Regions from separate parts of the Secundilactobacillus malefermentans genome, predicted to be linked through region 2. Evidence: predicted binding sites of a transcription regulator. Region 2 holds the regulator's gene; the other holds the start of a gene.
What was found. Region 2 encodes CtsR, which represses protease genes until heat stress. Its sites were predicted from a motif close to TTGGTCAAAAAAGGTCAAANA; they were not measured.

Region 1 (3,397 bases), 540 kb from region 2:
AACCTGATTATCTACTATCCGTTCAGGTACCGAGCAATGATATTGATGCCGTTCGTTTGGCACTGGCTGACCTGGGTAGTCGAGACGGCGTGAGTGATGGTTCTAGTTTTCAAACTTCTGGAATTAGTTGGTTTACGCCAATGAATGATGAAGAAGTGGCGTTGGGTTCAGTCGGAGAACGAACCTGGGCAGATGAAGTGTTACTTAAACTACGGGTAAAAAAACAAGATTTATCTCAGGCAATTGAAACCATGAAAAGAGTGCATCCCTCAAGTAGTCCAACTTATAACGTTACGGAGCTTCAAAATGGTGGGACGACGATTTACATGGGACGAATTGGAGAATTATCTGAACCAGTCACGGTAGCCGAATTTGCAGCGCAATGTAAATCAATTTTTAACGTACCAGGTTTGAGATTGGTCAGTCAGCACCCTGAAAAAATGGTTCGTCGAGTCGCAATTTTGGGTGGTGACGGGGGAAAGTTTTATCCTGAAGCAATCGAAAAGGGCGCTGATGTCTATATCACTGGCGATGTTTACTACCATACCGCTCATGATATGCTTGCCGCTGGTCTGTCAGTTATTGATCCCGGACATCATATTGAACGCATTTGTAAGCCTAAACTGGTTAAATTATTTGACCGCTGGAAAATTGAAAATGATTGGCAAGTCGACTTTAGTGAATCAAAATTAAATACCGATCCATTCACATTTATTTAAAAAGGGAGCAAACAACCATGACAAAGTATGAAAAATTAATTCCGAGATTTTTAACGTATGTCCAAACTGAAACTCGTTCTGATGAAACGGCCACCACGACCCCGTCAACTGAGAGTCAGGCAAAATTTGCTAAAAGCTTAGAAACGGAGCTAACTGAAATTGGGGTTAGCGATGTACACATCAATTCTCAAAGTGGCTACGTTATTGGCACGTTACCATCAAATGTTGAGAAAGAGGTTCCCTCTATTGGATTTATTTCCCACATCGATACGGCAGATTTCAATGCGGAGGGTATCAATCCTCAGATAGTTGAGAATTATGATGGCAAGTCAATCATCAAATTAGATAAAGAGGGGGAGTTTGTTCTTGATCCAAAAGTCTTTCCTAATTTAAAAAATTATGTGGGTGACACCCTTATTACAACTGACGGTACAACACTGTTGGGTGCTGACGATAAATCCGGAGTCGCTGAAATTGTCACGTTTGCAGACTACTTAATTTCTCATCCAGAAGTTAAGCATGGCAAAATTATGATTGGCCTTGGACCGGACGAAGAAATTGGAACTGGCGCCGATCATTTTGACGTTTCTGATTTTGCAGTTGATATGGCGTACACGGTTGATGGTGGCCCACTCGGTCAACTTGAGTTTGAAACCTTTAATGCAGCTGATGCGCGCGTTTCAATTACTGGGACTAACGTGCATCCTGGTGAGGCCAAGGACACAATGGTCAACGCCTTGCAGATTGCCATTGATTTCCACAATCAATTACCTGAAAACCAACGTCCAGAAAAAACAGAAGGCCGAGAAGGATTCTTCCATTTGCATAAGTTAGAAGGAACCGTTGATCAAGCCTCAATGGGCTATATTATTCGGGATCATGATTCAAAGAAGTTTGAGGCTCAAAAGGCGTTATTTAAGGACGTAGCTGATAAAATGAATCAAGCCTATGGTTCTGAACGTATCAAAGTCGTTGTAAAGGATCAGTATTACAATATGCGAGAAATCCTTGAGAAGGACATGACGGTGGTGACCCTAGCTGAGTCCGCCATGAAGGAATTGGGCATTACGCCTGATACCGATCCAGTTCGCGGTGGGACAGATGGGTCCAAGATTTCGTTCATGGGGATTCCAACGCCGAACCTATTTGCTGGTGGCGAAAACATGCACGGTCGGTTTGAATACGTCTCCGAACAAACGATGGAAAAGGCGACCGACGTCCTGCTTAAAATTAATGAAATTAACTGTCGTTAAGATAGTGAGGACGGGTAACCGTCCTTCTTTTTAAATTAAAGGTCAAAATAGGTCAAATTTTAACACTTCAGCCAATTCCTGTGATAAAATCACGGTAACTAAAAATGATAATTAAAAATTGAAAGGTGGTTTATCAATGAACCCAGATCAAATGACTCAAGCAGTTGTTGACGCCTTAAATGAAGCAAGACAAATTGCGATAACAAGAAAACACCAAGCAATCAATATTTCACACTTATTTAAATTCCTTATTCAACCCGGTGAGCTTGTGCGACAAATTTTCAGTACCGCTGGCGTGGATTTAAAAGCGATGGAATCAGAAATTAATCAAGAAATAGATGAAATTAGCATTGTTGAAGGTCAAAACATCAACTACGGTGAATCACTGTCTCCAAACACGATGCAGTTATTCCAAAAGGCCGAACAAATTCAAAAAGACTTTAATGATGATTTTATGGCAACTGATATTTTGGCCATTGCGTTAATGGATCTCAATGGTGAAAAATTAACCAGTTATTTAAAAACGTCTGGTATCACGGAGCAACAGGTTAAAAATGCCGTTAGTCAAATTCGAAGTGGCGAGCGGGTTACCTCAAAGAACCAAGAGGATAATTATAAAGCGTTAGAAAAATATGGGACGGATTTGGTCAAAGCAATGCGCTCTGGCAAAATGGATCCCATTATCGGGCGTGACGAAGAAATTTTATCGGTTATTCGAATTCTGTCACGAAAGACCAAAAACAACCCCATTTTAATCGGTGAACCCGGGGTTGGGAAAACGGCGATTATTGAGGGACTTGCACAACGAATCGTTAAGGGGGATGTTCCCGAAAACCTAAAGGGCAAAACAATTTTCTCCCTAGATATGGGGTCATTAATTGCCGGTGCCAAGTATCGTGGTGAATTTGAAGAGCGACTAAAATCGGTGCTGAAAGAAGTTAAAAAGAGCGAAGGCAACATCATTATGTTCATTGATGAAATTCACAACATCGTGGGTGCCGGAAAAACTGAAGGTAGTATGGACGCTGGTAATTTGCTGAAACCGATGTTAGCAAGGGGCGAACTTCACTTAATTGGTGCCACCACGCTGGATGAATATCGTCAGTATTTGGAAAAAGATCAGGCGCTTGAACGACGATTCCAGCGGGTTCTCGTTTCAGAGCCAAGCGTTGACGATACGGTCACCATTTTGCGTGGCTTACGAGAACGATTTGAAATTCATCACGGCGTCAGAATTCACGATAACGCGTTGATTGCCGCTGCTAAATTATCAGATCGGTACATTACGGACCGTTACTTACCTGATAAAGCAATTGATTTAATTGATGAGGCATCCGCAACGATTCGAGTTGCCTTGAATTCAGCACCAACCGAGCTTGATCAAGCCCGTCGTAAGCAAATGCGAATGGAAGTTGAAGAACGCGC
Region 2 (3,397 bases):
TGAACCGTCGCAAAACGACGCTCCAAGGCAGCATCAGACTCAATGTACTTTTGATATTCATCAAGTGTTGTTGCACCAATGGTTTGAAGTTCGCCTCGCGCTAACGCAGGCTTCAGAATGTTCGAGGCATCAATTGCGCCTTCAGCTCCACCAGCACCAATTAACGTGTGTAATTCATCAATAAATAGAATGACTTGGCCATCGTTGTAAATTTCATCAATGACCTTCTTGAGGCGATCCTCAAACTCACCACGATACTTAGTTCCAGCAACCAATGATCCCATATCAAGCATCATTAATCGTTTTTGCTGCATGTCTTCCGGAACGTCGCCCGCAATAATCTTTTGCGCAAGTCCTTCAGCAATCGCTGTTTTACCAACACCAGGTTCCCCAATTAAAACGGGGTTGTTCTTGGTTCGGCGACTTAGAATCTGGATGACCCGCTTAACTTCCTTAGCACGGCCAACCGTTGGATCCATTCGATCCTCTTTGGCCATTTGGGTTAAATCACGTGCCAAAGAGTCCAAGGTTGGTGTTCCACCCTGTTGCTTGCGCTGACGCTGATTGCTCTTTCGTTTTGCTTGTGTTTCGCTAACACCCAATTTACGTAAAATGACCCGACGAGTCTGAGTCAAATCTAAGTTTAAATTCATTAAAATTCGAGACGACAAAATTGTTTCATCGCTTAAGAGGGCCAGCAAAAGGTGTTCTGTTCCAATTTTTGTTGCTCCCAATCGTTTAGCTTCTTCTCCAGCAAGAGCAAGAATATCCTTGGCCTTTGGTGAATATGGTAAGTAAGATTCCTTGCTGACGCTGGTCATTGTTCCATAGCCAGTAAACCGTTCAATCTCTTCTCTCACATCATCTTCGGTAATGGAAAACTGATCTAGGACCCGATTTGCAATCCCATTTTTTTCAATTGTCAGGGCAAGTAAGAGGTGTTCTGTCCCAACTGCTTGATGCTTAAAGTACTTTGCTTGTTCTTGAGCCAATACCAAAACGCTTTTAGCGCTGGGAGTAAATAAATTATCCATATAAAATCCTCTCTTCCTTAGCTCTCGTAACGTAAATGATTCAAAATTCCAATCAAAATTCGCGCTCTAAAACTATTTTCCTGCATGCGATCGTCCGCTGCCAAAGTTTGCTTATCAATAGCTGCTAAAATTAAATTGGCCTCTCGCCTGTTTACAACTTCATTATTGTACAAATTTTGCACAATTGCGAGCCCATCTCTCTGAGAAATGGATTCCCCAATCGTCCCAATTAAGGAATCGATTACACCTACATCATCCAGCAAATTCACTTTTTCGATACGGATGTAACCGCCACCGCCTCGTTTACTTTCAACGATGTACCCATTTTGAATCGTAAAACGAGTCTTCATAACATAGTTAATCTGAGATGGAACAACATTGAATAGATTAGCAATTTCGGAACGACTAATCTCAACTTGCTCGGAATCCGCCAAAATTTGCTTCAGATACTTTTCGATAATATCGGAAATATTCTGACCCTGCACGTTATTCCCTCCCAACTTTTGTTTGACTAATGTTGACTATTATTATACGAATGTTTTCCAAAAATGCAAAGAAATAGGACTGAAATTTAACCGACAATTAAAAAGACAAACCATTTCTTGAGTGAACCCAAAAAAGTTTGCCTTTCTTCTATATATAATCGTCTTAATTTGATATTTCAAACAAATGCTGACGGCGAGTCATCGCTGAACTTTCAGAAATTAATTTCAACCATTTAAGACTCACTAATTGATTTTGCTTCACGTTGATGGCGTCTACCATTTTTTGATTCCTAATGATTAGGAGGCCGTCCTTAGCGCTAATTTCCACGAACACCGACAATGGTCGTTTGCCGTACAGCATCTGACACTCAAACCTACCAGCAGTCGGAATTTGCTGCAATGAGTTCGTTAATTCGATGCCATATTGACCATCAGTAGCCTTGATTAGCCGACCATTCGTTTCATATTTATATCCCAACAAGGTGTTCGCCAGTTCAACTTTACCGGCCTTGATCAACGCTCTAATTCGAGTTGAGCTCACTTTCACATCCGTATGCGTCAATTTATGCACCACTTTCACATCAAACTGCTGATGAGAATAGCCTTTTAAGTCATCGCCCGTTGCACTAGCACCCGCCCCAAACGTGTAATCAAATCCAACCACGACCAGTTTGGCGTTTAACTGCACAATGTATTGATCGACAAATTGTTGAGGTGATAGGCTTGCAAATTTTTTCGTGAACCTCGTAATATATAAGCAATCAACTTTGTTCTTTTCCATTTGCGTAACTTTTTGGTCGACCGTATTCAGATACCTAAAGTTTTCGGAAGATGCTGTTTTAAAAATTTGGGAAGGATGCTGATCAAACGTCATCACGGATAACGGTAAGTGGTATTTATTGGCCAATTTGCGTGCCGTTTGAATAACATGTTGATGGCCACGATGGACGCCGTCAAAAAAGCCAAGTACGAGAACAGTCTCTGGTTTAGTTTGACCTTTTAAGGCTTCATCATCACTCAAGTAGTCAACTTGCATCTTTATCCCTCCCAAATTAATTTTATGTAATAGAAAAGCTGAATTTCCAAAACGAAAATTCAACTTTCCCGGGTACAATCATCATTTTAATCGATTGTTATTTAGCTGCAGCTTGCTTCAAGAAGTAGCTTAATGGCTTCAAAGCTTGTGCGTCATATGTTTTAACAAACTCATCGACTTGTTTCTTATCTTGCCATGATGGGTCGATAAACATGTGCTCAGTAGTAAATGGCATCTTGTGTGTTAATTTGACGTCAATAACAACTGGCTTGTCAGTCTTAGCAGCTTCATCGATAGCCTGCTGGAACTCAGCTTTGTTGCGAGCAGTAAAGCTAACGGCACCTAAACCTTCAGCAACCTTTGCCCAGTCAGTATCGGCAATTTCAGTACCTGATTGTGGTTGGTGAGTATCATCACGTTGTTCTGCTTCAATGTAACCTAAAGTTGAGTTACTGAAGACAACGTTTACGATGTGCAAATTGTACTTAACCTGAGTTAAGATTTCTTCAGTAAGCATTGCGAAACCACCATCACCACTTAGACTGTAAACATCGCGGTCTGGATAGTTAACTTTGGCAGCAATAGATGCTGGAACACCCCAGCCCATAGTTGCGTACTTACCTGAAGTACTCCACTTTTGGTCACTGTGCATATCAATTAGACGTTCGAAGTTGATGTTAACGTTACCGACATCAACACTGAATACGGCCTTATCGCTAGCAGTCTTGTTAATAACGTCAAAGATTGGTTCTGGACGAACAGGACTCTCATCGCTGTCTTTGAAGCTGTCTTGCCATTCAGTCCAGTTCTTCTTGTTAGCAATAGATGCATTGTAGAAGTCT

Region 1: a site for CtsR is predicted at 2,011-2,031, ahead of clpB (ATP-dependent chaperone ClpB). Genes of this name have one in related genera too.

The regions. Positions count from the first base shown of each region.
Region 1 is NZ_CP042371.1:1,852,424-1,855,820, forward strand. Features, by position in the region: gene FGL90_RS09095 (Nif3-like dinuclear metal center hexameric protein) at 1-719, shown strand, start outside; gene pepT (peptidase T) at 737-1,972, shown strand; gene clpB (ATP-dependent chaperone ClpB) at 2,109-3,397, shown strand, end outside.
Region 2 is NZ_CP042371.1:362,211-365,607, forward strand. Features, by position in the region: gene FGL90_RS01870 (ATP-dependent Clp protease ATP-binding subunit) at 1-1,034, opposite strand, end outside; gene FGL90_RS01875 (CtsR family transcriptional regulator) at 1,052-1,519, opposite strand; gene FGL90_RS01880 (FAD synthetase family protein) at 1,683-2,555, opposite strand; partial or broken gene spxB (pyruvate oxidase) at 2,653-3,397, opposite strand, start outside.